Regions from separate parts of the Agrobacterium burrii genome, predicted to be linked through region 2. Evidence: predicted binding sites of a transcription regulator. Region 2 holds the regulator's gene; the other holds the start of a gene.
The links. Region 2 encodes HrcA, which represses chaperone genes, less so after heat shock. Its sites were predicted from a motif close to GTTAGCACTCNCNNNNNGNGAGTGCTAAC; they were not measured.
Positions count from the first base shown of each region.

Region 1: a site for HrcA is predicted at 1,644-1,672, ahead of groES (co-chaperone GroES). Genes of this name have one in related genera too.

Region 1 covers NZ_JAFLNA010000009.1:220,837-236,805, forward strand. Annotated here, with positions in the region: gene groL (chaperonin GroEL) at 1-1,216, opposite strand, end outside; gene groES (co-chaperone GroES) at 1,290-1,586, opposite strand; gene JZX89_RS17830 (TIGR01459 family HAD-type hydrolase) at 1,960-2,808, shown strand; gene JZX89_RS17835 (bifunctional riboflavin kinase/FAD synthetase) at 2,852-3,832, shown strand; gene ileS (isoleucine--tRNA ligase) at 4,113-7,022, shown strand; gene JZX89_RS17845 (glycine-rich domain-containing protein) at 7,077-7,640, opposite strand; gene JZX89_RS17850 (hypothetical protein) at 7,991-8,647, shown strand; gene JZX89_RS17855 (nucleoside deaminase) at 8,724-9,182, opposite strand; gene JZX89_RS17860 (pseudouridine synthase) at 9,254-11,266, shown strand; gene rsmD (16S rRNA (guanine(966)-N(2))-methyltransferase RsmD) at 11,247-11,804, shown strand; gene JZX89_RS17870 (patatin-like phospholipase family protein) at 11,891-12,817, shown strand; gene JZX89_RS17875 (monovalent cation:proton antiporter-2 (CPA2) family protein) at 13,017-14,843, opposite strand; gene JZX89_RS17880 (TldD/PmbA family protein) at 14,960-15,969, shown strand, end outside.
Region 2 covers NZ_JAFLNA010000005.1:256,744-272,712, forward strand. Annotated here, with positions in the region: gene hemW (radical SAM family heme chaperone HemW) at 1-920, opposite strand, end outside; gene rdgB (RdgB/HAM1 family non-canonical purine NTP pyrophosphatase) at 926-1,570, opposite strand; gene rph (ribonuclease PH) at 1,588-2,304, opposite strand; gene hrcA (heat-inducible transcriptional repressor HrcA) at 2,441-3,532, shown strand; gene grpE (nucleotide exchange factor GrpE) at 3,646-4,281, shown strand; gene ptsN (PTS IIA-like nitrogen regulatory protein PtsN) at 4,365-4,826, opposite strand; gene hpf (ribosome hibernation-promoting factor, HPF/YfiA family) at 4,909-5,481, opposite strand; gene rpoN (RNA polymerase factor sigma-54) at 5,716-7,266, opposite strand; gene lptB (LPS export ABC transporter ATP-binding protein) at 7,420-8,205, opposite strand; gene JZX89_RS12150 (LptA/OstA family protein) at 8,239-8,802, opposite strand; gene lptC (LPS export ABC transporter periplasmic protein LptC) at 8,816-9,481, opposite strand; gene sppA (signal peptide peptidase SppA) at 9,728-10,681, shown strand; gene JZX89_RS12165 (integration host factor subunit beta) at 10,684-11,013, shown strand; gene JZX89_RS12170 (LapA family protein) at 11,079-11,420, shown strand; gene JZX89_RS12175 (class I SAM-dependent rRNA methyltransferase) at 11,513-12,646, shown strand; gene JZX89_RS12180 (TrmH family RNA methyltransferase) at 12,643-13,503, shown strand; gene lspA (signal peptidase II) at 13,503-13,991, shown strand; gene JZX89_RS12190 (hybrid sensor histidine kinase/response regulator) at 14,047-15,969, shown strand, end outside.

The sequences.
Region 1 (15,969 bases), on a different contig from region 2:
CAGCGCGCGTCGCGTTGAGAGCGTCGTCGATGCGGTCCTTCTTTTCCTTCACTTCAACTTCCGTCGAACCGCCAACGCGGATAACGGCAACGCCGCCAGCGAGCTTGGCAAGACGTTCCTGCAGCTTTTCGCGGTCGTAATCCGAAGTGGTTTCTTCGATCTGCGCCTTGATCTGGGCAACGCGGCCTTCGATGTCGGACTTCTGGCCAGCGCCATCAACGATCGTGGTGTTTTCCTTGGAGATCGAAACCTTCTTCGACTTGCCGAGCATGTCGAGAGTAACGTTTTCGAGCTTGATGCCGAGGTCTTCGGAAATGACGGTACCACCGGTCAGGATGGCGATGTCTTCCAGCATGGCCTTGCGGCGGTCGCCGAAGCCAGGAGCCTTAACGGCAGCGATCTTGAGGCCGCCACGCAGCTTGTTGACGACGAGCGTAGCAAGAGCTTCGCCTTCGACGTCTTCAGCGATGATGACGAGCGGCTTGCCGGTCTGAACGACAGCTTCGAGAACCGGCAGCATGGCCTGGAGGTTCGAAAGCTTCTTTTCGTGCAGAAGGATGTATGCGTCTTCGAGATCCGCAATCATCTTTTCCGGGTTGGTCACGAAGTAGGGCGACAGGTAGCCGCGGTCGAACTGCATGCCTTCGACGACTTCGAGTTCGGTTTCTGCGGTCTTGGCTTCTTCAACGGTGATGACGCCTTCGTTGCCAACCTTTTGCATTGCTTCAGCAATGTCGAGGCCGATCTGACGCTCGCCGTTTGCAGAGATCGTGCCGACCTGTGCAACTTCTTCCGAGGTGTTGATCTTCTTGGCCTTGGCCTGAAGGTCCTTGACGACTTCTGCGACGGCGAGATCGATGCCGCGCTTCAGGTCCATCGGGTTCATGCCGGCAGCAACTGCCTTTGCACCTTCGCGAACGATGGCCTGGGCCAGAACCGTTGCGGTGGTGGTGCCGTCACCGGCGATGTCGTTGGTCTTGGAGGCGACTTCGCGAACGAGCTGTGCGCCCATGTTCTCGAACTTGTCTTCCAGTTCGATTTCCTTGGCGACGGAAACGCCGTCCTTGGTGATGCGCGGAGCGCCGAAGGACTTGTCGATAACGACGTTACGACCCTTCGGGCCGAGGGTTACCTTCACTGCATCAGCAAGAACGTCGACGCCCTTGAGCATCTTTTCGCGCGCTGTGCGGCCGAATTTTACTTCTTTGGCTGCCATGTTCAAAACTCCTGGTTTCGAATGGCCGGACCGGGTCCGGCTTGAAATTTAAGGAAGGACGGGTTCGGCTAAATCAGCCGATGATGCCCATGATGTCGGCTTCCTTCATGATCAGAAGGTCTTCGCCATTGAGCTTGACTTCGGTGCCCGACCACTTGCCGAACAGAACGCGGTCGCCAGCCTTGACGTCGAGAGCGACGACCTTGCCGGACTCATCGCGTGCGCCGGAACCGACGGCGACGATTTCGCCTTCCTGCGGCTTTTCCTTGGCGGTATCGGGAATGATGATGCCGCCCTTGGTCTTTGCTTCGGATTCAACGCGACGAACGACGACGCGATCGTGAAGCGGGCGGAAATTGGTGCTTGTCATTGCCTAATCCCTCGATCAAATGACTTCAGGAACCTTTTGGAGGTTCACGAGATGGGTGTTAGCACTCTCTTTGTTTGAGTGCCAGCGGAACCGAGATAAGGAGGCGTTCTGCCTGAGTCAAGAACGCGCCGTCGGAAAAATTTCACGACTTATGGTTATCAGCGTTCCATGACAGAAATTTCCCATGCGCTGAGCGGCGGGTGAAAACCAACCCTTTTGGCAACTCCTCATCCGTTACGGGCCTAGCGGGGTTTTATGTCCGCACGGTGGCGGGTGGATTGGCAGGCAGGCTCGGCACCGCTTTTTTCCTTGCCATCGGCGTCCTGCTTTGCGATGTCACGCACACCCTTTTCTCGCATCCGGAAAGCATATCATGGCCCATCGCATTCTCACCCTCGGCGAAATCACTGATGGGTTCGACGTTATTCTTTCGGATGTCTGGGGCGTGCTGCACAATGGCGTCAACGCCTTCCCAGATGCGGCTGTTGCGCTGCACGAAGCGCGCAAGGCCGGCAAGACGGTGGTGCTCATCACCAATTCGCCGCGTCCCGCCCCCGGCGTCATCGCCCAGCTTCGCGTGCTCGGCGTGGCGGATGAAGCCTATGACCGCATCATCACCTCGGGCGATGTCACTCGTGGTCTGATCGCGGAAGGCCCGAAAAAAGTCTTCCTGCTTGGCCCCGAGCGGGACATGCCGCTGCTGGAAGGCCTGGATGTCGAGCGCGTGGCCGAAGCGGAAGCGCAATCCGTTGTCTGCACCGGTTTCTTCGACGACGAAACGGAAACGCCGGAGGACTACACCGAAATGCTCAAGGGCTTCATCGCCCGTAAAGCCCCTATGATCTGCGCCAATCCCGATCTGGTGGTTGAGCGCGGCGAGCGCATCATCCCCTGCGCCGGTGCAATGGCCGCCTATTACGAACAGCTGGGCGGCGAGGTTCGCATTGCCGGCAAGCCGCACGCGCCGATTTACGAAGCCTGCCTTGCGGCGGCCAAGGAAGTTCGCGGCGCCTTCCCCAAAGATCGTGTGCTCGCCATCGGCGACGGCATGCCGACGGATGTGAAGGGCGCGATTGCGAGCGGCCTCAACCTTCTTTATATCAGCGGCGGCATTCACGCCGCCGAATATACGCTGAATGGCCACACGGACGAGGCGCTTCTCAACGCCTATCTCAAGGGGCAGGGCGCGGCTCCCGGCTGGTGGATGCCCCGCCTTGCCTGAGAAACGTCTGGCTTAAGCCGGCGTAAAATATGGATCGACTGCCATGACCGTCTTTCATCGCAATGAAAAAAAGGAGTCGCTGCCGGACAATCTTCGCGGTGGCGTCATCGCGATCGGCAATTTCGATGGCGTGCATCGCGGCCACCGCGCTGTTCTGGACCGGGCGCTGGAACTGGCGGAAGCGCGCGGCGTTCCCGCACTGGTTCTGACCTTCGAACCACACCCCCGTTCCGTCTTCCGCCCTGACGTGCCGGTCTTCCGCCTCACGCCCGCGCCGTTGAAGGCGCGCATTCTCGAGGCCATCGGCTTCCGCTCCGTCATCGAATATCCCTTCGATCGGGAATTCTCGCAGCGTTCGGCGGAAGAATTCGTCCAATCCATTCTGGTCGACTGGCTGGGCGCGAGTGCCGTCGTCACCGGCTTCGATTTCCATTTCGGCAAGGGCCGCGAGGGCGGCCCGGCATTTCTGATGGCGGCCGGCAAGCGCCACGACTTCGACGTGACGCTGGTGGACGCCTTTCGCGACGAGGGCGCGGATGTCGTCTCCTCCAGCCGTATCCGCTCGCTTCTGTGCGAGGGCGATGTGGCGGGGGCTGCCGGACTGCTTGGCTATCGTTTCACCGTTGAAAGCGAAGTCATAGACGGCAAGAAGCTAGGTCGCACGCTGGGTTACCCCACCGCCAACATGGCGCTGGCGCCGGAGACGGAACTGAAGGCGGGCATCTATGCCGTGCGGTTCCGCCGTCCCGATGGTTCGATCCGCGATGGCGTCGCAAGCTTCGGTTACCGCCCGACCGTGACGGAAAACGGCGCGGCACTGCTTGAAACATTCGTCTTCGATTTTTCCGGCGATCTTTATGGCGAGGTCTGTTCGGTGTCCTTCTTCGGGCATCTGCGCGACGAGCTGAAATTCGATGGCCTCGAACCGCTGGTCGCACAGATCAGGCGTGATGAGGAAGAGGCGAGGGCGATGCTGTCAGGTGTGCGGCCGCTGAGCGAACTGGACGCGAAAATCGCCTTTTGAGCTGAAAGGGTCGACCGACCCTTATTCCGGCCCCGATTGCTGTCGCTTTTCTCTTCCTTTTTACTGGAAAACCGCATAAACAATCCGCCATGTCCCAATACCGGTTGATGTTTAAAACTCAGATTAGCCGAATTATTGGCCCGGCTTTCCGCCCGCTCTGACGAGCCGGAAGGTCCGGGATTTTGGCGCTTGTCATGACAGTCGTCATGGCGCTTTCCGTATTTGCCCTGTTTTAAATTGAGACGGCGCGACCGACACGGCGCGCAACAACGGTACGATTATGAGCGACACCGCAGAAAAACTCGACTATTCCGCCACCCTTTATTTGCCGCAGACGGATTTCCCGATGCGCGCCGGCCTGCCGCAGAAAGAACCGGAAACGGTGAAGCGCTGGCAGGAAATGGGTCTCTATAAGAAGCTGCGCGCTTCCGCCGCCGGCCGCGAAAAATTCGTGCTGCATGACGGCCCGCCCTATGCCAATGGCAACATCCATATCGGCCATGCGCTGAACAAGATCCTGAAGGACGTCATCACCCGCTCGTTCCAGATGCGCGGTTACGACGCCAATTACGTGCCGGGCTGGGATTGCCACGGCCTGCCGATCGAATGGAAGATCGAGGAAGCCTATCGCGCCAAGGGCAAGAACAAGGACGAGGTTCCGGTCAACGAATTCCGCAAGGAGTGCCGTGAGTTTGCGGCCGGCTGGATCAAGGTGCAGTCGGAAGAGTTCAAGCGCCTCGGCATCGAGGGCGACTTCGAAAATCCCTATACGACGATGAACTTCCACGCCGAGGCCCGCATCGCCGGCGAACTCCTGAAGATCGCCCGGACCGGCCAGCTCTATCGCGGCTCGAAGCCGATCATGTGGTCGGTGGTGGAACGCACGGCGCTGGCGGAAGCTGAGGTCGAATACCATGATGTCGAGAGCGATATGATCTGGGTGAAATTCCCGGTGAAGGATGCTGCGCCCGCTCTTTCCGGTGTTTCCGTCGTTATCTGGACGACCACGCCGTGGACTATCCCCGGCAACCGCGCCATCGCGTTCTCTTCGCGGGTCGAATATGGCCTGTTCGAAGTCGAAAGCGCACAGAACGATTTCGGCCCGCAGCCGGGTGAAAAGCTGATCTTCGCGAAGAAGCTTGCCGATGAGGCAGCGGCTAAGGCGAAGCTGAGCTTCAAGCTCGTTCGCGATGTCAAAACCGAAGAACTGGCCGCCATCACCTGCGCCCATCCTCTGGCCTCGCTCGGCTATGATTTCCCGGTTCCGCTTCTCGATGGCGATCACGTCACCGATGATGCCGGTACGGGCTTCGTACACACCGCACCGAGCCATGGCCGCGAGGACTTTGACGTCTGGACCGCGCATCAGCGCGAGCTGGAAGCGCGTGGCGTCTCGCCGGCTATCCCGTTCCCGGTCGGCGATGACGGTTTCTACACCGAAGACGCCCCCGGTTTCGGCCCGTCGGCCGACGGCGGTGCGGCCCGCGTCATGGACGATAACGGCAAGAAGGGTGACGCCAATGATCGCGTCATCAAGGCGCTGATCGCTGCTAATAACCTGTTTGCGCGAGGTCGCCTGAAGCACAGCTATCCGCATAGCTGGCGCTCCAAGAAGCCGGTCATCTTCCGGAATATGCCGCAATGGTTCATCAGCATGGAGACGGAGTTGGGTGATGGCACCACGCTACGCTCGCGGTCGCTCAGTGCCGTCGAGGCTACACGATTCGTACCGGCCTCCGGCCAGAATCGTTTGCGTGCCATGATTGAAAGCAAACCCGACTGGGTTCTTTCGAGGCAAAGAGCGTGGGGTGTCCCAATAGCGATTTTCGCGGACGAGAAGGGTGAGGTTCTGCTTGACGATGTTGTCAATCAGCGCATCCTTGACGCCTTCGAAGCTGACGGCGCGGATGCTTGGTTTGCCGAAGGCGCAAAGGAACGTTTCCTCGGTAATGACCACGATCACGCCAAATGGCAGCAGGTCATGGATATTCTCGACGTGTGGTTCGACAGCGGCTGCACTCACACCTTCACGCTGGAAGACCGTCCGGATCTGAAATGGCCGGCGGACGTCTATCTTGAAGGCTCCGACCAGCATCGTGGCTGGTTTCAATCGTCCCTCGTCATAGGTTGTGCGACACGCGGCCGTGCGCCATACGACACCGTTGTCACCCATGGTTTCACCATGGATGAGAAGGGTGAGAAGATGTCCAAGTCCAAGGGCAACGTGGTCTCGCCGCAGGAAGTCATGAAGGATGCCGGCGCGGATATCCTGCGCCTGTGGGTCATGACCACCGATTATTGGGACGACCAGCGCCTCGGCAAGGCCATCATCCAGACCAATGTCGATGCCTATCGCAAGCTGCGCAACACCATCCGCTGGATGCTCGGCACGCTCGCCCATTATGAGGGCGAGGAGGTTGCTTACGCCGATCTGCCGGAGCTGGAAAAGCTGGTGCTGCACCGCCTGTCCGATCTGGATAAGGTCGTGCGCGAAGGTTATGACGGTTTCGAGTTCAAGAAGATCGCCCGCGCGCTGGTGGACTTCTCGAATGTCGAGCTTTCCGCCTTCTATTTCGATATCCGCAAGGATACGCTTTATTGCGACGCGCCGTCGTCGCTGAAGCGCCGGGCGGCCTTGTCGGTCATTTCCAGGCTGTTCGATTGCCTCGTTTCGTGGCTGGCGCCAATGCTGCCCTTCACGACGGAAGAAGCGTGGCTATCGCGTTATCCGCAGGCGGAATCGGTGCATCTCGTCCAGTTCCCGGCAATCCCGGCGGAATGGAAGAATGATGCTCTTGAAGCCAAGTGGGACAAGATCCGCAAGGTTCGCACCGTCGTGACCGGTGCCTTGGAAGTCGAACGCCGTGAAAAGCGTATCGGCTCCTCGCTGGAGGCTGCCCCCGTCGTGCACATCATCGATGCCGATCTTCTGGCCGCGCTGAAGGGCCAAGATTTCGCCGAAATCTGCATCACCTCGGCCATCTCGGTGGTCGGTGATGAAGGCCCGACCGATGGCTTCCGTCTGCCGGAAGTCGCAAAGGTCGTGGTCGAACAGAAGCTGGCGGAAGGCGCAAAATGCGCCCGCTCCTGGCGCATCACCACCGATGTCGGTTCCGACCCGGATTATCCCGAGGTTTCGGCCCGCGATGCGGCTGCGTTGCGGGAACTCGTTGCCATAGGCCGAATGTAGTCCATCTCGTAAAACGCCGCACCGAACTCGGTGCGGCGCTTAAAAAACGGGGGGTTAGGGGGTCGTCATGCATCTGCAGCCGCCGCAGCGACTACCGCAACCATTCATGCAGTTATCTGAAGTCAGAAGAGGCCAAACCTCAGGGTCTGGAGACTGTCCAAATGCTGCTTCGTATGTGGCATTGAACCGAAGAGCGGCGATGCGACGGCCGGCTTCAGGTGTGTCCTCGTCATTCGGGGCGTGATGAATAAATTCTCCTGCTACTTCTTCGCAGAAGCGCTGATAGTCTTCGGTAAACATCAAAAATGAATGCCAGAGTTCATCGACTTGACCGCGCATACCTATAGGGCCGCGATATATAGCGCACAACGCTAAAAACCGCTTTAGTTCTTTTTCATGGATGCGCGCTACCAATTGGGACACGCCTTCGTCTTTGACGTAGCGCGCTATAATTTTATCCATTGGGAATGCGTTGGCAACATCGATGATCGCCTTTATTTCCGTAGAATTTTTTGTAGTGAATATTTTTATTTCTTTTCCATCACCAAGCGCTGCGTCTGCAAGAATTCCCTCTTTTATAGAAGAGATATTTTCTTGATAATCAAATGATCCATGCATATTTAATCTCCATTATATAGTTAAGTTAATTAAAAAATGCAAAGTTTAATTTATATGTTTGTTTTTTTTACTGTTCGTAACGAATGTAATACTATACCGGAAATGTGACGCGATGATAAATGCAATCATAAATTACAGTATTTTTTTAAATTCTCCATAATGTAGTAGAGCGTTGGCTTTGCTAAAAATGCTTGCGGCTCTGGCATAATGAAAATGGCCGGATGAATTGCGCTTTGCCTCTTCATCCGGTACACCTGCCTGAAAATGGCCGGATTTGCACGGCAATGCGGGTTACCGCCTGCCGAAAGACGATGTCTGGCGCAGTGGGACGGACGGCTGGAAGGGTTTTTATGACGACGATGAAGGCTTTTGGGCAGGTTAATGCGCAGGGTTTTGGCATGTTTCGCACGGTTGCAGGCATCACGGCCATAGGCGTGCTGCTGGGCGCCTGCACCAGCCCGACCTACGGGACAGGCAAGACGTCGGCGGAACAGCTGGTCGACGATCTCGGCAATGCGACCTCGATTACCGGCAACGACCAGGAAAAGCGCAACCTGAAATACAGCCCGCGCCCGGGTCTTGTCGTTCCGGCCCAGTCCCGCGCCGAACAGCTGGCCTCGCCGCAGCAGAACATGGCCAACCGCGAATCTAATCCGCAATGGGTCGAATCGCCGGAAGAAACCCGCGAACGCCTGCGCGATGAAGCGGATGCCAACAAGAACAACCCGCATTACCGCTCACCGCTGCTCGCCGGCAATGGCACGGCTGGTCAGATGACCGAAACCCAGAAATGGGAAGCCTTCCGCAAGGCCAAGGCCGATGCCCAGGGCGGCTCCGTCGTCAACAACCAGCGCAAGTTCCTCACCGATCCGCCGGCCGAATATCGCAGCGTTCCGCAGGATCAGCTGACCGATCTCGGCGAGCCGGAACAGAAGAAGGAAAAGCGCCGCAAGAAAGAAGCGGCCGTGGCAAACACCGGTAAGAGCTGGTGGAACCCTTTCCAGTAAAAGCTGGCCAATAAAAACAGGCCAATTAAAAAATGGCTGATGGTCGGCGGGAGGCTTTGTCTTTCCCGCTCGCCGCTCAATCCTCGAGACGTTTGTCGCGAAAGAACTGTCGCAGAATGTCAGCACTGTCGCTTTCCGCCAGTCCCGAATAGACATCCGGCGCATGGTGGCATGTCGGCTGGCTGAAGAAGCGCACGCCACTCTCCACCGCGCCGCCCTTGGGGTCTTGCGCGCCGTAATAAAGGCGGCGAATGCGGGCAAAAGAGATCGCCGCCGCGCACATGGTGCAGGGCTCCAGCGTGACGTAAAGATCGGCACCGGGCAGGCGTTCCTGTTCCAACGCCTCGCATGCCATGCGGATCACGGCGATTTCGGCGTGCGCCGTCACATCGTTCAATTCACGGGTGCGATTGCCGGATCGGGCAATGACGCGGCCGTCCAGAACCAGTACGGCGCCGATCGGAACCTCCTGTCGCTCAGCCGCGGCACGGGCTTCCGCAAGCGCCAGTTCCATGAAATGCGTCGTTTCGGCCATTGCGTTTCAATTTCCTCTTAACCCTCGTGCTTGGACCTGATAGGACAGCCCAAACAACAGGCAAACAACAAATGACTTTTAAAGACAAGCCGAAGCGTGACGGTGGCAAGACGTTTAGCCGCGACAACAAGCCGAAAGGCCCCGGTAAACCCGCTGCAGAGCGTGAAAAGAAACCGGCGGAAGCCAAGGCTGCCCCCGTGGGCGAGATCGTTGGCGGCACCAAGCCGGAACGTATTTCCAAGATCATGGCGCGTGCCGGTGTCGCTTCGCGACGCGATATCGAGCGCATGATCATGGAAGGTCGCGTGTCGCTGAACGGCGTTCTGCTGGACAGCCCGGTGGTCAACGCCACGCTGTCCGACAAGATCGAAGTGGATGGCATGCCGATCCGCGGTGCGGAGCGCACGCGCCTGTGGCTGTACCACAAGCCCGCCGGTCTGGTGACGACCAACTCCGACCCGGAAGGCCGCCCGACCGTTTTCGACAATCTGCCCGGTGAATTGCCGCGTGTCCTGTCCATCGGCCGTCTCGATATCAACACCGAAGGCCTGCTGCTGCTGACCAATGATGGCGGCCTTTCCCGCGTTCTGGAGCTGCCGACCACCGGCTGGCTGCGCCGTTACCGCGTGCGCGCCCATGGCGAGGTCGATCAGGCCGCACTCGACAAGCTGAAGGACGGCATCGCCGTCGACGGCGTGCTTTATGGTGCAATCGATGCGACGCTCGACCGCACCCAGGGCCACAACGTCTGGATCACCATGGGCCTGCGTGAAGGCAAGAATCGCGAAATCAAGAACGTGCTCGGTGCGTTAGGTCTCGAGGTCAACCGCCTGATCCGCATCTCCTACGGTCCGTTCCAGCTTGGCGATCTGCCCGAGAGCAAGGTGCTGGAAGTGCGCGGCCGCATGCTGCGCGACCAGCTGGGCCCGCGCCTGATTGAAGAGTCCGGCGCCAATTTCGATGCGCCGATCTACACCAATGCGCCTGCCGAAGACGAAGAAGACAACGCGCCCAAACGCGCGCCGAAGTCCGAATGGGCAAAGGGCGGCGACGCGCCGGAAGGCAAGCCGCGTTTTGAGAGATCGGCCGGCAAACCGGAAGATCGCCGCGAAAAGGCGCTCGGCCGTCTCGACACCAAACGCGGTGATAAGCCAGCCGGCAAGTTCGGCGCGAAGCCTGCCGGAAAATTCGCTGGCAAGGGCCGCAAGGAAGATGACGGCGAAGAGCGCCGCAGCCCCCGCCAGCCCGCCGGCACCAGCCGCACCGCCAATGTGTGGATGGCGCCCGGTGCAAGGCCGACCCGCGACGGCAAGGAGCGCAAGTCGTCTGCCCGCGCCGAAGCCGAAAACCTGTTCAAGAAGCCGTCCGCCCAGGACGAAGCGCGCCGCAGCCTCGTGCGCCATGCCGATGAAGAGGGTGAGTGGATCCGCTCGGAACCCACCCGCGAGGATGATCGCGCCCCCGGCCGTGGCGACCGCTCGGCACGCGGCGAAAAGAGCTTTGGCGATCGCGGTGGACGCGGCGGCAAATCCTTTGGCGGCAAACCGTCCGGCGACCGGCCTTTCCGGGATCGCCCCCGTGAAGACGGCGACCGCCCCCGTGGCGAGCGTCCTGCACGCAGCGGCGCAAAGAGCTTCGGTGATCGTCCGGCGCGCGGCGACAAACCCTTCGGTGACCGGCCGTTCCGGGACCGGCCTCGCGAAGATGGTGATCGCCCGCGCAGCGACCGTCCGCGTGGCGAGAAGAGTTTTGGCGATCGTACCGCGCGTGGTGAAAAGCCATTCAGCGAACGGCCGTTTCGTGACAAGCCCCGCGAAGAAGGGGATCGTCCCGGCAGCGATCGTCCCCGTGGCGACCGGCCTTTCGGGGACAAGCCCCGTGGTGCAAAGCCGGGCGGCAGGCCCGCATCCGGCAAGCCGTCCTTTGGTAAGTCGGGCGAGCGTGGCGAGCGTTCGGGTTTTTCGGGCAAGGGTAAAGGCCCCGGCGGCAATGGCCCCGGCGGCGGCAAGCCGGGCGGCAAAGGCCCGGGTGGCAAACCGACTGGTGGCAGGGGAATGACACGTAATGCGGATCGTAGGCGGTGAGTTTCGCGGCCGAAATCTGGCCGCGCCGAAAACAAATTCCATTCGTCCGACCATCGACAGGACGCGGGAAAGCCTTTTCAACATTTTAAGTCACGCCTATCCGGAAAGTCTTGATGGTACGCGCGTTCTGGACGTTTTCGCCGGAACGGGCGCGGTGGGGCTGGAGGCTTTGTCGCGTGGCTGTCGTGTGGCGCTCTTCGTCGAAAACGGCGTTGAGGGCAGGGGGCTGCTCTGGGAAAACATCGATGCGCTGGGGTTGCACGGGCGTGCCCGTATCCTGCGTCGTGATGCCACCAAGCTTGGTGGCGTCAACAATATCGAGCCCTTCGATCTTCTCTTCGCCGATCCGCCCTATGGTCAGGGCCATGGTGAGAAGGCTTTCGCTGCCGCCCATGGCGGCGGCTGGCTGGCGCCCGGCGCGCTCGCCATTCTGGAAGAGCGCGGCGATGTCGCGGTCACCGTCGATGCGGCGTTCAAACTTCTCGAAAGCCGTATCTTCGGCGACACGAAAATGCATTTCTACCGCTACGAACCCTGACGGGAAGGCCTTCCCGTCACGCCACGGTCTTGTCTTGTTTGCGCAATAGGCAGGATTTTTTCTGCGGAAAGAATTTGGGTATTCGCATGGAGCAGGGTGTAAACGAGGGTGTCACGATCGTGCATGCCGGGGAAGATGTCCTCGAAGGCGCCGGCGCGGGTGGCCATGAGCCGACATTCGGACTGGCGCTCGGCGGTGGCGGCGCACGCGGTATCTGCCACATCAACGTCGTCGAGGCCTTCGACGAACTCGGCATCCGCCCGGTGGCGTTGTCCGGCTCCTCCATCGGCTCCATCATCGGCGCGGGTATGGCGGCCGGCATGAGCGGCCGGGAAATCCGTGAATACACCCTCGAACTCATGGGGCGCAAAGGCTCGGTTGCAAACCGGCTCTGGAGCCTCGGCCCAGCCTCGATGCGCCATGCGGTCGATGGTTTTCGCCTCGGCCAGTTCAATCTCGAACTCATCCTGCACGCCCTGATGCCGCAGGCCCTGCCGAAGGATTTTTCGGAACTCGCCATCCCGCTGAAGGTGCTGACCACGGATTATTACGCCCAGACCGAAGTGGTGGTGGAAACCGGCGAAATAATCCAGGCGCTGGCGGCATCCGCCGCCATTCCGGCGCTGTTCATGCCGGTGCGTATCGATGGTCGCATCATGATCGATGGCGGCATCTTCAATCCGGTCCCTTATGAACATCTGCTGGACAAGGCCGATATCGTCATCGGCGTCGACGTTGTCGGCGGCCCGGAAGGTGACGGCACCACCATGCCCAACCGGCTGGAAAGCCTGTTCGGCGCCAGCCAGTTGATGATGCAGGCGGCGATTGCCCTGAAGCTGAGACTACGCCCACCCCACATTTTCCTCCGGCCGCCAGTTCACCGTTTCGGCGTGCTGGATTTCCTGAAGTCCGAAGAGGTGCTGAACGCCTCCGCGAGCATCAAGGACGATCTGAAGCGGCAGATAGAGATGCAGGTAGAACTGTTTCATCGCGGGCAGGGCGTGGAGGCTTGAGCGCTACTCCCTAAGTATTCGGGAGCGAGCGGGTGCCACGTGTTTCTTCTCCCCGTCGGGGAGAAGGTGGCCCGAAGGGTCGGATGAGGGGGCAACGTTGCCGTATCTCACTACCCTTGCCCCCTCGTCCCGCTGCCGCGGACTTCTCCCCCTTGAGGAAAAGAAACAAGCGGGCCCCTCTTAGCCAGTGCCGCGAAGTTCACAACGACACTTCCGTCTCGCTGTCCTCCATATCCTCTTCCTCCCGCTTCTCCGCCTTGTTCTTCGGCTTCATCAGCGGCTCCGGCTTCACCTCCCGCACTGGCTTGTTGTGCAGCATCTGCCGGCCGGCGGCGAGGCCTTCCACGGCTTGAAGCTGCAGCCGCTCCTCGTCGCGTTCACGAATGTCGTCGGAGATCGCCAGCGCCCGCTCGCCATCCATATCCAGCCCCTCCAGAATGCGTCGGCCGAATAGCAGGCCGGATTCCAGCGTCTCGCGCAGTTCATATTCCACGCCCTTTTTTCTGAGATCGAGGGAGTGCACGCGATCATAAGAGCGGGCATAGATGCGTACGCTTGGAAATTCCGACTGGATCATGTCGATGATGCGGTCGGTCACTTCCTTCTTATGGGTGCAGACTGCCACCAGATCGGCCCGTTCGATGCCGGCGGCGATCAGCACGTCCTTGCGGGTGCCGTCACCGAAAAAGATGCGGAAACCGAAACGTGCGGCCTGACGCACGCGGTCGGCGGAACTGTCGATGACCGTCACGTCACGCCCGCCTGCGAGAAGGATCTGTGAGGCGATCTGGCCGAAGCGCGAAAAGCCGATCATCAGCACGTCCGCGCCAGCCCCGTCGAAATCTTCGTCCAGCGTGTCTTCGGCGGCGTCCTCCGCCGTCAAACGGCGCGATATCACCGCCAGAAGCGGCGTCAGCGCCATGGAAAGCGTGACAATGGCGACGAGGATTGAGGCGGTCGCCTGTGGAAACAGCCCGGAGGCGGCAGCGGTGGTGAAGAGCACGAAACCGAATTCGCCGCCCTGAGCCAGAAGCAGCGCGATACGGCTCGATGCATAACGCGAAGAGCCGGCAATGCGGCAAAGGCTGTAGATCACCGCTGCCTTCACCGCCATCATTGCCGGCACGGCGATCAGGATGAGAACAATATGCTCATAGACGATGTTGACATGCAGCGACATGCCGACGGCCATGAAGAATAGCGCCAGCAACAGCCCACGAAACGGCTCGATATCCGCCTCCAGCTCATGCCGGTAGGAAGATTCCGACAGCATCAGGCCCGCAAGCAACGCCCCCATGCCCATCGACAGCCCGACAGCCTCCATGATGGCGGCAGCGCCGATGACGACGAAAAGCGCCGCCGCGATCATTACCTCGCGTGCACCCGTGCGGGCAATGATCTGGAACATCGGCGTCAGCAGGAAGCGTCCGGCCAGCACCATGCCCGCCACCGCAACGACCGAGGCGACGAGATCGTAAACCATCGAATCCGACGCCACGTCCGGCCGGTTGGAAAGAATGGTGACGAGGGCGAGAAGCGGCACGATGGCAAGATCCTGAAACAGCAGGATCGAAAACGAGCGGTTGCCGTGCCGCGTGTTCATGTCGCCGTCGTCTTCGAGGATTTGCAGCGCAAAGGCGGTGGAGGACAGCGCAAGGCCGAAACCGGCGACGAGGCTGCCGCGCGCGTCGATCAAGCCGGCCCACCAGGCAATCGCCGCCAGCGCGCTGCCCGTCACCAGCACCTGCGCCAGCCCGAGCCCTAAAATATCGCGGCGCATCTGCCAGATGCGCGATGGCTTCAGTTCCAGACCGATGATGAACAGCAGGAAAACCACGCCCAGTTCCGAGACATTGAAAATGTCTTTCGCATCTGTGACCAGATGCAGGAACGGCCCGATGATGATGCCGGCCACCAGATAACCGAGCACGGTGCCAAGCCCGAGCTTGCGGAAAACCGAGGCCGCGATGACCGCGCCGGCCAGAAGCAGCAATGGTTCGGAAAAGAGAGCGTCGTGCTCGGTCATGCGGACGGACTTTCGAATATGGTGGCGATAGAGCCTTGCCGATTGAGAAAGCGGCGTTTCGCCCTTGATGCGGGGTTGCTGGCACAATAAATGGAACAGGAATGAAAGGCCAACTCATGTCCTCAGAAATAGATTCTTCCAAACTTCTCGATCGCGCCAGCGAACTTGTCGATCTTGCCCGCGCAGCGGGCGCGGATGAGGCGGATGCCGTTGTCGTCCGCTCCCGGTCTCAATCGGTCGGCGTGCGGCTTGGCAAGGTGGAAAGCACCGAATCCTCCGAAAGCGATGATTTTTCGCTCCGCGTTTTCGTCGGGCGGCGGGTGGCCAGCGTTTCGGCCAATCCCGGCTTCGATCTGAAGACGCTGGCCGAGCGGGCGGTGGCCATGGCCAAGGTTTCGCCGGAAGACCCCTTCGCTTGCCTCGCCGACAAGGAACGGCTGGCGATTTCCTATGATGATCTCGAGCTTTTCGATGCCACCGAGGTCTCTGCCGATCAACTGCGCGAGGCGGCACTGGCTTCGGAAGAGGCCGCACTTGCCGTCAAGGGTGTCAGCAACTCTTCCGGCGCCGGTGCATCGAGCGGCATGGGCGGCCTCGTGCTCGCGACCTCGCACGGTTTTTCCGGCAGCTACATGGGCAGCCGCTTCAGCCGCTCCGTCAGCGTCATCGCTGGCGAAGGCACGAAGATGGAGCGCGACTACGATTTCGACAGCCGCCTTTATTATGCCGATCTGGATGCAGCCGAAGAAATCGGCCGCCGCGCCGGTGAAAAAGTCGTGCGGCGGGTAGGACCCCGTCAGGTCGATACGGGCAGCAACATTACCGTGGTGTTTGATCCGCGCATCGCCCGTGGATTCGTCGGTGCGATCGCCGGCGCAATCAACGGCGCTTCGGTCGCCCGCAAGACCAGCTTTCTGCGCGACAAAATGGGCCAGCAGGTTCTGAAAAAGGGCCTTTACCTCACCGACGATCCGCAGATCGTCCGCGGCCCGTCCTCCCGTCCTTTTGACGGTGAAGGTGTCCGGGGCGAGAAGATGACGATGATCGAGGACGGGGTGCTGAAACACTGGTTCCTCTCCACCTCGGCGGCGCGCGAACTCGGGCTTGAAACCAACGGGCGCGGCGT
Region 2 (15,969 bases):
GTTTCCGGGTGTCGCTCGGTGGCGGTGGCGAGCTTGGAGGCGCCTCTGGTCAGGCGGCCATGTGCGCCGGGGCCGATGCCGGCATAGTCGCCATAACGCCAATAGGTGAGGTTATGGCGGCTTTCGGCGCCGGGGCGGGCGTGATTGGAAACCTCATAGGCCGGCATGCCGTAGCGCTCGGTGATTTCCTGCGTCGCTTCATAAAGCACAGCCGAATGCTCGCCATCCGGCACGATCAGTTTGCCGGCCTTGTGCAAACCATAAAAAGGCGTGCCCTCTTCGATAGTCAGCTGATAGAGCGACAGATGGTCGACGGCATAGGAGACCGCTTCCTTCAGTTCGGCGTCCCATTCGGCCACCGTCTGCTTCGGGCGGGCATAAATGAGATCGAAGGACATGCGCGGAAAAATCTCCCGCGCCAGCCGAATGGCCTTCAGGGCATCGGCAACATCATGCAGGCGGCCGAGGAACTTCAGGTCACGGTCGTTCAGTGCCTGCACGCCAAGCGAGACGCGGTTGACGCCCGCTGCGCGATAACCGCGAAACCGTTCCGCCTCGACGCTGGAAGGATTGGCTTCCATGGTAATCTCGATACCGTCGGGCACGTGCCAGAAACGCGCAACGCCATCCAGAATGGCGGCGACCGTCTGCGGGTCCATCAGCGATGGCGTGCCGCCGCCCATGAAAATGCTGGTCACCACCCTCGGGCCGCTGAGCGCCCGCATATGTTCCATTTCACGCAGAAAGGCCGCGGTAAACCGCTCCTGATCCACTGGCCGGTGGCGGACATGGCTGTTGAAATCGCAATAGGGACATTTGGCCGCACAAAAGGGCCAATGCAGATAGATCCCGAAACCGGGATCGCCCGTATCCGGCAGAAGCGATGCGCCGGGGGCAGAAAAATGATGCTCCCCGACCATAGGGTTTATGCCTCCAGGCAGGTTTCTACGAATTTTTTAAAGGCGCGGGCGCGATGCGACAAAGCAAACGCGTCACCATGTTTCCAGCCGTGTTTCGCATCGGCCGTCATCTCGCCAAATGTAGTGTCATAACCTTCCGGTTTGAAGATCGGATCGTAACCGAAACCGCTCGTTCCGCGCGGCGGCCACACCACCGTGCCTTCCACTTCGCCGCGGAAATATTCGACATGACCGTCCGGCCAGGCAAGGCAGAGCACGCTGACGAAACGGGCCGTGCGATCTTCGGCTTTCGACGCACCGCGCTCGGCAAGCGCATCCTCGACCTTTTGCATAGCCATGGCAAAATCGCGCGTGCCGTCGGCCGTCTCCGCCCAGTTGGCGGTATAGACGCCCGGCGCGCCGTCCAGCGCGTCGATCACCAGACCGGAATCGTCGGACAGGGCCGGCAGGCCGGATGCCTTCGCGGAGGCAAGCGCCTTAATGGCGGCATTTTCCTCGAAGGTGGTGCCCGTCTCGTCCGGCTCTTGGAAGTTCAGCTCGGCAGCCGACTTGGCGGAAAAGCCGAAAGGTCCGATGAGGTCGGCGATTTCGGCGATCTTGCCCTTGTTGTGGCTGGCGACGACGATCGTTCTGGTATCGAGCTTGCGCATCACGGTTTCCTGTCGGCTCAGGCGATCGTCTGTTTCTGAAGGGCGACCAGTTCACTGCATCCGGCCTTGGCAAGGCCAAGCAGCGTCAGGAATTCTTCTTCGGAGAAGGGTGCGCCTTCCGCCGTCCCCTGAACTTCAACGATGCCGCCGGAGCCGGTGATGACGAAATTCGCATCGGTCTCGGCGGAAGAATCTTCCAGATAGTCGAGATCGATGACCGGCTGCTTGGCGAAGATGCCGCAGGAGATCGCGGCGATATGGTCTTTCAGAACCTTCTCAACCTTGATCATGTTGCGGGTTTCCATCCACTTCAGGCAATCATGCAGGGCGATCCATGCGCCGGTGATGGAGGCCGTGCGTGTGCCGCCATCCGCCTGGATGACGTCACAGTCGATGCTGATCTGGCGTTCGCCGAGCGCCTGCAGATCAACGACGGCGCGCAGCGAGCGGCCGATGAGGCGCTGGATTTCCTGCGTGCGGCCGCCCTGCTTGCCGGAAGCGGCTTCACGCTTCATGCGCTCATGGGTGGAGCGCGGCAACATGCCGTATTCGGCGGTCACCCAGCCCTTGCCGCTGTTGCGCAGCCATGGCGGCGTCTTTTCTTCAAGGCTTGCGGTGACGAGCACATGCGTGTCACCGAATTTGACCAGACAGGAGCCTTCCGCATGTTTCGAGAAATTGCGCTCAAAGGAAACCTTGCGCATCTGATCGGTTTTTCTGCCTGAAGGCCGCATTTGATCCACTCTCCATGTTGGTTCCTGCCTTCTAAGGCGCGCTCCGGGCTTTTGCAAAGCCAATTTCCATTTTGCCGCAGCGGCGCAACGCATTATATTGGCTCAGAGTAGATTTGGACGACAAAGAACGGACGTGATGGGTTTTTCAGCACCGCTTTCAAAAGATCAGGCATCGCTGTTGGATGAACGGTCGCGGGAAATTTTCCGGCGCATCGTTGAAGGTTATCTCGACACTGGCGAACCCCTGGGATCGCGCAGCCTGTCGCGGCTGCTGCCGATGTCGCTTTCCCCTGCCTCCGTTCGCAATGTCATGAGCGATCTCGAAGAGTTGGGCCTCATCTATTCGCCGCATATCAGCGCCGGACGCCTGCCCACCCAGACGGGGCTGCGTTTCTTCGTGGATGCCTTCATGCAGGTGGGCGATCTCCCCGCCGACGAGCGGGCAAATATCGATCGGCAGATCGGTCCCGTCGCCGGCCACGAACAATCGCTGGAAGGGCTGCTGACTGAGGCAAGCCGCATGCTGTCGGGCATGTCGCGCGGTGCCGGCCTTGTGCTGACGGCCAAGAACGATGTCATCCTCAAACATGTCGAATTCATCCGGCTGGAGCCCACCAAGGCGCTCGCCGTTCTGGTGGGCGATCACAATCAGGTCGAAAACCGCATCATCGAACTGCCGGCCGGTATATCCTCCTCGCAATTGACCGAGGCGGCCAATTTCATCAACGCCCACCTCTCCGGCCAGACGCTGCAGGAACTGCGCGGCCAGTTCCAGACGCAGCAGGCGCAATTGCAATCGGAACTCGGCACGTTGGCGCAAGACCTCATCGAACGCGGTCTTGCCGTCTGGGCGGGTGACAATGAGGAGGGCAAGCTCGGCCGCCTCATCGTTCGCGGACGTTCCAACCTGCTCGAAGGCCTAGCCGGCGAAGAAGACATTGACCGTGTGCGTCTGCTGTTCGACGATCTGGAGCGCAAGGAAAATCTCATCGAAATCCTCAACCTTGCGGAAAGCGGTTCGGGGGTCAGGATTTTTATCGGCTCGGAAAACAAGCTCTTTTCGCTGTCCGGTTCATCGCTGATCGTTGCGCCCTATCGCGATGAGGACAACCGGGTCGTGGGTGCGGTTGGTGTCATCGGGCCGACAAGGCTGAATTACGCCCGTATTGTCCCCATGGTCGACTACACCGCGCAGATCATGGCCCGCCTTTCCCGAAAACAGAGATAGGACAAGCCCGCAAGGTTGGAGAATGCGGCAAGCTTTTCGCCGCAAGCCTTGATTTTTGCCCGCCAAAGCTCGATATCGGGCGCAACCAACAATATTCAAATCTGGAGAACGTCATGACCGACGATACAAAAAAGCCCGGACCTGACGCGGACGTCGCCGAAGAGTTTCTCGATCCAGCACTTGCCGGGGAAGAGCCGGCTGATGCTGCCGAACCCGATCCGGTCGAGCTGCTGAAGGCTGAAAATGCCGATCTGCGCGACAAGTTCCTGCGTCTTGCCGCCGAAATGGATAATCTTCGCCGCCGCACCGAGCGCGACGTCAAGGACGCCAAGGCCTATTCGCTGGCCGGTTTTGCACGCGACATGCTCGCCGTTTCCGACAATCTTCGCCGCGCGCTCGAGGCCATCCCGGATGAGCTCAAGACCAATGGCGAAGCCGGTCTCAACGGCCTGATCGAAGGCGTCGAGATGACCGAACGCTCGATGTTGTCAACGCTCGAGCGCCATGGCGTCAAGAAGATCGATGCCGAGGGCCAGAAGTTCGATCCGAACTTCCACCAGGCCATGTTTGAAATCCCCAATCCGGCAGTTCCGAACAACACCGTGCTTCAGGTTATTCAGGCCGGTTTCACCATCGGTGACCGCGTCCTGCGCCCCGCCATGGTTGGCGTTGCCAAGGGTGGCCCGAAGGTGGAAACTGCCACATCGGCCGAGCCCGGCACGGCGTCTGTCAATGAGAAGGATGCCTGAGGCATTCCTGCCTGTGTAATAAAAAACGCGCCCTTGAGGCGCGTTTTTTATTGTCATGAAAACCTGAGATCAGCGGCGACGGATCAAGCCGCCGTCGCCTGTTCCTGATTGAGGAAAGCGTAGATTGCCGTGTCGGAATCGGTGGCGCGCAGCTTGGCCACCAGTTCAGGGTCGCGCAGGGCGCGCGCAATTCGAGACAGCGCCTTCAGGTGATCCGCGCCGGCGCCCTCAGGCGCAAGCAAAAGGAAAACCAGGTCGACTGGCTGGTCGTCCAGCGCTTCGAAATCGACCGGCGTTTCAAGACGTGCGAAGACGCCCGTAATCTGATGAATGCTGGCGAGCTTGCCATGCGGAATGGCGATGCCGTGGCCGACGCCGGTAGAGCCGAGCTTTTCACGCTGGAGGATGACGTCGAAAACTTCCCGTTCCGAGATCCCGGTAATTCTGGCTGCCTTTGCGGCCAGCTCCTGAAGCAATTGCTTTTTGGAATTCACCTTGAGGGCGGGAATAATCGCATCTTGTTGCAGCAAATCTGCCAACGCCATTCTCTTTTTCCTTCATGCCATCGAGACGATGCAGAAGGCAGATGCGCTTTCGCGCTCTGCCTCCCACGTCTTGTCAGACTGTTCAGCTCTTGATCGTTTCCGCGTCGATCCAGCCAATATTGCCGTCATGACGTCGGTAGACGATGTTGAGATATTCTTTACCCGGGCTGCGGAATAGCAGAACCGGTTCGTCCGTCATGTCGAGCGCCATCACGGCGCTGGCAACGGACATCGTCTTTATCTGTTTCGAACTCTCCGCAACGATGGTGGGCGCGTAATCCTCGGGAACCTCATGGTCCTCATCGGGAACAGCATCCATCACCGTATAGGCGATTTCCTGCGACACGCCATTCGAACCACTGTGATGGTCCTTAAGCTTGCGCTTGTAGCGACGCAGGCGCTTCTCGATCCGCTCTGCGGCGGCATCGAAGCTTGCCTGCGGATCATTTGCCTGACCCGCTGCATGCAATACAACGCCGGTATCGAGATGCAGCTTGCAATCGGCGGCAAAACGCGATCCGGACTTCTCCACGGTTACCTGGCCTGAATACCCCCCATCGAAGTATTTGGTAACTGCCAGACCTATATTGTCCTCAATCCGCTGACGGAAAGATTCACCGATCTCCATATGTTTACCAGATACACGCACACTCATGGAAATTTTCCTTTTTGTAGTGATTTGCGAGTACCAGCTTACGTCAAGCCGCGCGCGCATCCAAGCGTTTCGAAGACCTTAAAAAGCCTCCATTCGAATTTTACGCCCATGGACGGTGGAGATTATTCCGTTACAAATGACCTTGCTTACGTGTGCGGCGGGCTTCTAGCCCCTGGCGTGATAAGAGTCAATGGTGCGGCAAAAAAGCGCCCCAAACGTGATCAAATGCACCGCTCAGAAGACTGACAACCTGGCGAGCGCCTTCTTTTCCCGGCGTCTCTGCACGGAGGAGGGGATGTTCATCGCCTCACGATATTTGGCGACAGTGCGGCGGGCGAGATCAACACCGCTCTTCTTCAGATTGTCGACGATATCGTCATCGGAAAGCACCGCCTCGGCGGCCTCCTGTGCGATCATGGCCTTGATGCGGTGACGCACCGCTTCCGCCGAATGGCTATCGCCGCCCTCAACGGCGCTGATCGAAACGCTGAAGAAATATTTGAGTTCGAACAGCCCGCGCGGCGTCAGCATGTATTTCTTCGACGTCACCCGGCTGACGGTGGATTCGTGCATCTTGATGGCGTCGGCCACCGTCTTGAGGTTCAGCGGGCGCAGGTGATCGACGCCATTGACGAGGAAGGCGTCCTGCTGGCGCACGATTTCCGTCGCCACCTTCATGATCGTCCGGGCGCGCTGGTCGAGGCTGCGAGTCAGCCAGTGGGCCGTCTGCATGCACTCGGAAAGGAAATCCTGGTCCTCTCCTGCGCGCGCCTTATGTTTCGAGACCTCGGCGAAGTAGCTCTGGTTGATGAGCACCCGCGGCAGGGTGTCGGGATTGATCTCCACCAGCCAGCCGCCGGAGGAGGAGGGCCGAACGATGATATCAGGGACGATCGTCTCCGAAACGGTCGAATCATAACCTGCGCCGGGACGCGGATTGAGTGTCCGGATTTCCGCCAGCATGTCGAGAAGGTCCTCTTCATCGACCCCACAGAGTTTTTTCAAGGTCGCGAAATCGCGTTTGGCCAAAAGCTCCAGATTGTCGATCAAGGCCCGCATTGCCGGGTCGAGCCGATCCCTCTGGGCGAGCTGGATCGCCAGACATTCGCTCAAGGAACGGGAAAACACGCCCGGAGGATCGAAGCCCTGAAGCGTCTTCAAAACGCTCTCCACCACTGACGGGGCCGCTCCCAGCCGTTCGGCGACATCATCGACGGCGTCCGTTGCAATATACCCGGTCTCATCGAGCTGGCCGATCAACGCGTCAGCGATCATCCTGTCTTCCGGAGAGGAGATGGCGAACGGCAATTGCTGATTGAGATGGTCGCCGAGGCTTTGTTTCGCGGCGACGAAGTCGTCGAGATCATAGCTTTCGCCGGACTCCTGCCCGGGCATGGATTTCCATTGGCTTGCCAGTTCGGGCGCATCGGCCTTTCTGGGCTCGGCATCATCAGGAAAGACGTTTTCGAAGCTGGTATCCAGTTGCTCGCCAAGATTTGCGGCGCGGTCGCCGTACCAGTCGTCGCTATCGGCCGTTACCGGGGTGTTTTTATCCGAGGCTTCGCCGTCGGCATCGCTGAAATTATCCGCATTATCAGGGATATCTCCGCCCAAATCGCCATCGTTTGCCGCAATTTCGAGCAGAGGATTACGTTCCACCTCCTGCGCGATAAACTGCGTCAGCTCGAAATGCGTCATCTGAAGCAGCTGGATGGACTGCATCAGTTGCGGTGTCATGACGAGAGACTGGTTTTGACGCAGCAAAAGGCTGGCAGACAATGCCATGGCGGACGCGAAACTCCCCTTACAGCTTCTCCATTGCCACAGTTTTCATAAATTTTGAGAAGGCAAAGAAACTTGGCCCAAAAATTGCTTTTTTATCTTGTTTGGTCAAGCGTCAGCGCGGGGCGCGATGAAGAATCTTTCGCGCCCGTAAGCTTAAAGGCTGAAATTATTGCCGAGATAGAGCCGGCGCACATCCGGATTGTTGACGATGTCGTCCGCACGGCCATGGGTCAGAACCTCACCGGCATGGATGATATAGGCGCGGTCGATGAGACCGAGCGTTTCACGGACATTGTGGTCGGTGATGAGGACGCCAATCCCACGTGCGGTCAGGTGCCTCACGAGATTCTGGATGTCGCTGACCGAAATCGGATCGACACCGGCGAAAGGTTCGTCGAGCAGCATGAAAGTCGGATCGGTCGCCAGAGCGCGGGCGATTTCCAGACGACGACGTTCACCGCCAGACAGCGCAACGGCAGGCGACTTGCGCAGCTGGGCAATGTGGAACTCTTCCAGCAGCTCATCGAGCTTGCGGTTGCGTTTGACGCTGTCCGGTTCGTGGACTTCAAGCACGGCGCGGATGTTTTCCTCGACCGTCAGGCCGCGGAAGATCGAGGCTTCCTGCGGCAGATAACCGACGCCGAGGCGCGCACGCCTGTACATCGGCATGCCGGTCACATCGTTGCCATTGATGGCGATCTTGCCGCTATCGACGGGGACGAGGCCCGTGATCATGTAAAAACAGGTTGTCTTGCCGGCGCCGTTCGGACCCAGAAGCCCTACGGCCTCACCGCGGCGCACGACCAGCGACACGCCGTTGACGACCCGGCGCGTATCATAGGTCTTCGTCAGGCCATGCGCGATCAGCGTGCCTTCATAACGGGCCTTGTCGGCCTGTGATGTCGCTTCCACGGATGGGTTGCGCCCACCGCCAAACATTTTTGAGATCGAGGGTATCTTCACGAGGTGAGACTACTGTTTTTTCTGCGATTTCGGATCGAGCATGATCCGAACGGGGCCGCCGCAGCTTTCGAGCTTCGCCTGTCCCGAATTCATCAGGACAGTGAGCTTGCAGCCGGTGAAGACATTCGTGCCCTCGGACAGAACGACCTGCTTGCCCGTGAGGATAAAGGTCTGCGCCGCCATGTCGAATTCGCCGTGATCGGCCGTGGCCTTCTGGGTCTCGGACGTCAGATAGACATTATTATCAACGAAGATTTTTTCGATATTCGCGTCACCGCTGGTGAGAGAGGAGCCCTCGCCCTTGTAGTTGACCGTCATCTTGCCGGCCTGAAGGGTGGTCGTGCCCTGCACAACTTTCACGTTTCCGGTGAAGTAGGCCTTACGCTCCTGATCCCGGATTTCGAGCTGGTCGCTTTCAATCGCGATCGGCTGGTCGCTGGAGAGCTTCACACCCTGCATATTGCTGGTGGTGCTCTGGGCGAAAGCCACGGTTGCGAGACAGGAGAAAACAAGACCTGCGGCTGCAACGCCTGCGGATCTGCCAAGGGAAACGGGACGGGAAATTTGCATCATCTGGACCGGGCTCTCACTTGGCTTCATTTTTGATATTGGATGCAGCGATACGTGCCCGTACCTGCCCCGAAAATGTAATCGTCTTGCCATTATCGGCGATATCAATCGATTGCGCAACAATGGCACCGTCGTTTGTTTTGATCGAAACGGGCTCTTTGCTGCTCATTTTTCCGGCCTTCAGATCAACATCCGCAGACTGGAACTTCGCTTGTATGCCATTGCTGAGATTGATGTCAAAAGGTGCAGTCATCTTCAGCGTATTGGTGGCGCGGTCGAAAATGCCTTCCTTGGCAATCACCTGCGCGATGCTGTCATTAACAGGCACGGCGGCCAGAACTTTCTCGAGCGTCATCAGGTTGGGATTGGCGATATCCTGCAACGCACGCTCGGCGTTCATGGAATAGTCGATCCCCTTTTCGTTGCGGCCGGCAACGGCAGGTTTTTCCATCACGATCTTGCCGTCTTCGATCCTGGCGCTTTCCAGTGAAACCTCGTCGGGCGCCCAGGTTCGAATGAGCGAAACGGCGATGAAGGCGAGCGAAATCACTGCGGCACTGAGCGGCAGGATGATTTTCAGCCGCTTGACGCGCGCGGAATGCCGCAGAGCGCGCTCGTAAGCGCCGTTCTGGTCATTCGGCAGCGGAAATGCTGGCGCGGGTTCGCGGAGTCGTTCGAGCATAAGAGTGGGTCCGGAAGCTCCCTGGGCGCCATTTTGGCGCGCAATTGAAGCTTGTATGTTTATCTTGATGTGTTTGGCACGAGTGCTTTGTCCTGCCAATATGGTTTTTGTCTGGAAAGGTGCAAGGGAAATACGAATTTTATCGTAATTCTGGTTTCCTTATTGTTTCCTTGCGGCTTCGCGCTAGAAGAACCATATGGCCGTGAAGCACACGTGGCGTCAAAGGCCGGATGGCAGAGGTTTTCGATGGATAATATGGCGATAGCGGATCGCAGGCGATTGCGCCGCAAGCTGACTTTCTGGCGGGTTGCCGCTGTTTTGCTGTTTGTCGTCGGTATTTTCGGCCTCTACCGGTTTTTCTGGACCGAGCCGCAGCAAAGCGCCAAGCCCCATATCGCCCGCGTCGAGATTTCCGGTCTGATCCAGGACAATACCGAACTCCTGGAACGGCTCGACAAGATCGCCAAGAGTGACAATGTCAAAGGGCTGATCGTGTCGATCTCCTCGCCGGGCGGCACCACCTATGGCGGTGAGCGCATCTTCAAGGCCATTCGCGGCGTTGCGGAAAAGAAGCCAGTCGTTTCCGACGTCCGCACTTTGGCGGCCTCCGCGGGCTATATGATCGCGTCGGCAGGCGATACCATCGTCGCCGGTGAGACATCGATTACCGGCTCGATCGGCGTGATCTTTCAATATCCCCAGGTCGGCCAGCTGATGGACAAGCTTGGCGTGTCACTGCAGGAAATCAAGTCCTCTCCGTTGAAAGCGGAACCTTCGCCGTTCCACGAGGCGCCTGAAGAGGCAAAGACGATGATCCGGGCCATGGTGATGGACAGCTATGGCTGGTTTGTCGACCTTGTGGCCGATCGTCGCAAGCTGCCGCGTGAGGATGTGCTGAAACTGGCGGATGGATCGATTTTCACAGGCAGGCAGGCGCTCGCCAACAAGCTGGTCGATACGCTCGGCGGCGAAAAGGAAATCCGCGGCTATCTCGAAACACACGGCGTCGCGAAGGATTTGCCGATCGTCGAATGGCGCGCGCCGTCGTCCCGCTCGCCGTTTTCGCTTTTCAGTGTTGCGCAAATAGCGAAGTTTCTGGGATATGACGATTTAATTCCCTTTGCGGGACCCGGCCAGCTCGGCGCGGACAAGTTGTTTCTTGACGGTCTTGTTTCCGTTTGGCAGGTTGGGCCACGTTAAAAATCCAATTCTTTCAGGGGGCAACCGTGATCAAGTCTGAACTGGTGCAGATCGTTGCTGCGCGTAACCCGCACCTTTATCACCGTGACGTGGAAAACATCGTCAATGCGGTGCTGGATGAAATCACCGATGCCCTGGCGGGTGGAAATCGTGTCGAGCTTCGTGGTTTCGGCGCATTTTCGGTGAAAAACCGACCTTCGCGTTCGGGGCGGAACCCGCGCACGGGCGAATCGGTTTTCGTCGAGGAAAAATGGGTGCCTTTCTTCAAGACAGGCAAGGAACTGCGTGAGCGCCTGAACCCCGGAATGGGTGACGAAGAAGAGGACGATTGATCGTCTCTTCCGCCCGACGCCGGAAACGGGGCCGGCGGAACCCCGCAGCGATGGAGTAATGTCGGATGTCGAAAAAAATCATCAACCTTATCATCCTGCTTCCGCTGGCGATTATCCTCGTCATCCTGTGCGTGGCCAACCGCCAGGCCGTAACGCTTGCGCTCAATCCTTTCCGGCCCGATGACGGCGTTCTGTCCTTTACAGCGCCGTTTTTTGTGTTCCTGTTTCTGGCCGTTATTTTCGGCGTGCTGCTGGGATCGTCGGCGACATGGTTCGCGCAGGGCAAACATCGCAAACGCGCCCGTATCGAAGCCAGGGAAGCCGTTCGCTGGCACGATGAGGCGAACCGCCAGAAGGCGACTGGGGCCGCTCAGCTTCCGAATGCGGGCCAACTCCCGGCAAAGTGATATAGCCGACAGTCGTTCCGGCTCTAGTCGAGCGGCGTGCGGAATGCTATTTGCTGCGCCACAAGACGCGGGCAGAAGCGGAAAGATTTCCATTGAAGAAAAAAGACAGCCGGCCGGGCAATCGCGCACGTGCCGGGAGCGAGAAAAAACAGGTTCATGCCGCAAAGCCGGCGCGACGCGCGGAGGTAGCGCCGAAAAAGCGCGAACCCGACGCGGTTCGCAGCGTGCCGAAACCTGCACCGAAGGAGAAGGTTGCTGCCGCACCGGCGATTGAGCAGGCGCCTGCACGGCCCCTCAAGCAACGCACCGGTGAACGTCCCGCAGAACAGGTTCCGGTCATTCTGGAATCGAGCGGAGCGGGCGATTTTCACCTGATCGACAGCGGCAATGGCCTGAAACTCGAGCAATATGGCGACTACCGCGTCGTCCGTCCCGAGGCGCAGGCCTTGTGGCAACCGTCGGTCCCCGACCGCGTGTGGCAGAATGCCGATGCCATTTTCAGCGGCGATACGGATGAGGACGGCATGGGCCGTTGGCGTTTTCCGAAGACGGCGCTTGATGAAACCTGGCCCTTGTCTCTGCTCGGCGTTGAATTTCTGGGCCGCTTCACGGCCTTCCGTCACGTCGGCGTCTTCCCGGAACAGATCGTCCATTGGGAATGGCTGAAACATGCCGTCGAGACGGCTGACCGGCCGCTGAAAGTGCTGAACCTGTTCGGTTACACCGGTGTCGCCTCGCTGGTTGCGGCCGCTGCGGGCGCTGAAGTCACCCATGTCGATGCTTCCAAGAAAGCGATTGGCTGGGCCAAGGAAAATCAGGCGCTTGCCGGGCTGGAACAGGCGCCCATCCGTTGGATTTGCGAAGATGCGATGAAATTCATCCAGCGTGAGGAGCGTCGCGGCAGCACTTACGACATCATCCTCACCGACCCGCCGAAATTCGGCCGCGGCACCCATGGCGAAGTCTGGCAATTGTTCGACCATCTGCCGTTGATGCTGGATATCTGCCGGGAAATCCTCTCACCCAAGGCGCTCGGCCTGGTGCTGACGGCCTATTCCATCAGGGCCAGTTTTTATTCGATGCATGAGCTGATGCGCGAAATCATGCGCGGCGCCGGTGGCGTCGTCGCGTCAGGCGAACTTGTCATTCGCGAGGCAGGGCTTGACGGCAAGACACCCGGCCGGGTGCTTTCCACATCGCTGTTCAGCCGTTGGGAGCCGAAATGATGAAAGATATGCGCGAAAACACGACGCGCCGGGTTGGTCAGGTGAAGGAAGTGACCAGCCTTGCCAATCCCATCATCAAGGATATCAAGGCACTCACCCAGAAAAAGGGCAGGGAAGAGACCGGCACCTTCATGGCGGAAGGCCTGAAGTTGGTCATCGATGCTCTCGAACTGGGCTGGACGATCAAGACACTGGTTTACGCCAAGGCCGCCAAGGGCAAGCCGCTGGTAGAGCAGGCGGCGGTAAAGACCGTCGCGTCCGGCGGTCTGGTGCTTGAAGTCAGCGAAAAAGTCATCGCCTCGATCACTCGCCGCGACAATCCGCAAATGGTCGTCGGCATTTTCGAACAGAAATGGGCGTCGCTCAGGGATATTCGCCCGGAAAAGAGCGAGACCTATATCGCGCTCGACCGTGTCCGCGACCCAGGTAACCTCGGCACCATCATCCGCACCGCCGATGCGGCGGGCGCATCGGGCGTTATTCTGGTCGGCGATTGCACCGATCCCTTCTCGCTGGAAACCGTTCGCGCCACGATGGGTTCGGTTTTCGCCATGCCGGTGGCCCGCGCCTCGGTTGACGAATTCCTGTCCTGGAAGAAATCGGCGCAGGTCAGCATCGTCGCCACCCATCTTGCCGGTTCCGTGGATTATCGAAAGATCGATTATGCCGGCAAGCCGGTCGTGCTTTTGATGGGTAACGAGCAATCCGGCCTGCCGCCGGAACTGGCCGCCAAGGCGGATCAGCTGGCGCGCATCCCCCAGCAGGGCCGTGCCGACAGCCTCAATCTCGCCATCGCAACCGCCGTGATGCTTTTCGAAGCACGGCGACATCTCCTCGAACTGGCACCGGTGAAGTAATGGCCAAAGCGGCACTGTTTTCGAAATTCGGCCCGGCTTTCGCGTTGATCGTCGCCGCGCTGGTGCTGGACCAGATCGTCAAACAACTGGTCGAAGCCTATCTGCCATTGCAGGAGATGGTGCCCGTCATTCCGTTTCTGGCGCTTTACCGCACCTATAATCTCGGCGTCGCCTTTTCGATGCTATCGGACATGCAGGGCTGGTTCATCGTCAGCATGCGGCTCGTTATTGTCGTCTTCGTGCTCTGGCTGTGGCGCAAGACGGCGGCGGACCGCACCTTCGCCCATCTCGGTTTTGCCTTCATCATCGCAGGTGCTGCCGGCAACCTTCTCGACCGTTTTCTTTATGGACACGTCATCGACTACATCCTGTTTCACACGCAGACATGGTCTTTCGCGGTCTTCAATCTGGCTGACAGTTTCATAACTATCGGCGCGGCCTGCGTCATTCTTGACGAATTTCTGCACGCCCGGGCGGCAAAAAAGTAAAATTTTAGGGTTTGCACCAAACATATCAAAACCGCTGCCGTGGTAGCGGTTGCATATGAGCGAACTGGCAAAACTTCGGGAAAAAGTTTCAGACGGTCTTGGGCTGGCGCCTTTAGCGCCGCAGCCGGGGGATCGTGTCGACGCGACAAAGCATAATGCCGGCGCGGAGCACGAGATCGGCTCAGGGCCGATTTCCTCGTACATTGCCATTTCGTTGTCGGTCGGTGCATTTTCCGCCGCGCTGATTGCGCTTGCGGTGCCCTATGCGGTCACCGTTGCCCTGGCCTCCTTCTTTGGCGCCGTTCTCGTCGGTGTCCTTCTCTACGCGCTGTTCGGCAAAACTGTCCCACTTAAAGACGCGTTGGCCGAGGATTTGGATGTTCGGCTGCGACAGACGCAGAACCGCTCGCTGATTGCCGAGATGCAGGAATCCATGGGTGATATCGTCGTCATCCGTAATCTGGATCGGCGTATCGTCGAAGCGAACAGGATCTTTCGCGAAATGACGGGATGCGCGACCCCCGAAGGGTTGAGTTGCGAGGAAATCGGCATTGCCTTCCGTCCGGGCGACAAGGTTCACGCTTATGACGTTGAGATCGCCACCCCTTTCGGACAGCGCATCTTCTCCTGGCATGATGTGGTCACCCGCGATCTGGCCAGCAGCCGCCTTCTCATCAGCAGCATCGCCAGAGACGTGACGGAAGAGCGGCTTGCGCTTGCCGAAAGGGAAGACGCCCGTTTGCGCGCCGAAAAGGCCGATGCCGAAAAGGCAAGGCTACTTGCCACCGTAAGCCATGAAATCCGCCTGCCGCTTTCCGGTATGCTCGGCATGAACCATCTCCTGTCGCAAACGAAGATCAACGAGGAGCAGCGTAATTATCTTGACGGCATGAAGCAGTCCGGCCAGTCGCTGGTGCAGCTGGTCGAGGATCTGCTGGATTATTCGACCATGGAGGCGGGCCGCTTCAAGCTCAATCCGCGCGCGGAAAACCTGCGGCGGCTGATCGAGAGCATTGTCGAGATGCTGGCGCATCGCGCCCACGAAAAAGGGATTGAAATCACCTCCTTCGTCAGCCCTGACGTGCCCGATTATCTCGATTTCGATCCGGCAAGGCTGCGTCAGGTGCTGTTCAATCTCCTTGGTAACGCCGTCAAATTCACGCAGGAGGGCGGAGTTGTCATCCGCGCGCGTATGGCCGATGGTGAATTGCAGATCGCCGTCGAGGATACCGGTCCGGGCATGAGCCAGACGGAGCAGGCCCGCATCTTCGGTGAATTCGAGCAGGCAGGGCCTATGTCACAGCGAAGCGCCGGTACGGGCCTCGGGCTTGCGATCTCCGCCCGCATCGTGCGGGAATTCGGCGGCAGCCTCACGGTTTCGAGCCACAAGGGCAGCGGCAGCACCTTCACGCTTTCGTTCCACCCGGGCAGCGCGCCTGCCGCAAAGCCGGATCCGGGCCGGCGCCGCTGTCTGCAACATACGAATGTCCTGCTGATTGCGCCAAAGGGGGTGGCTGCGGCGGTGACGATGGAAGCGATAGAGGCTTTTGGCGGCAAATGTGTTCTCATTCATCAGCCGGAAGATTTGCGAAGACTGCGGGATGGGGCAGCTGACCTCAGCGCCGATCTCACCGATATCATCGTCGACCGGCGCGTTTCACTCCTGTTCAGGGACGCCCTAAAGGACTGGCCGCAGCAGAATGTTCGCCTCACCCTGCTGGTGAGCCCCGAGGAGCGGCCTTCGACCATGCATGTCTCCTTCGACGCCTGGCTGATCCGGCCGCTGCGCGAAAAATCGCTGATCGACGTCCTCTGCGGTCGCCTGCGCGGCATAGAGCGCCGCGACGCGCTGAACGACAACCACCCCGATGTGGGCTTTTCATCACGGCTGAAGCAAGTGGCAAGTGGCGTCGAAATTCTCGTGGCTGAGGATGATGCCGTCAATGCGCGCATCATCCGGGCGGTTCTGGAGAAAAGC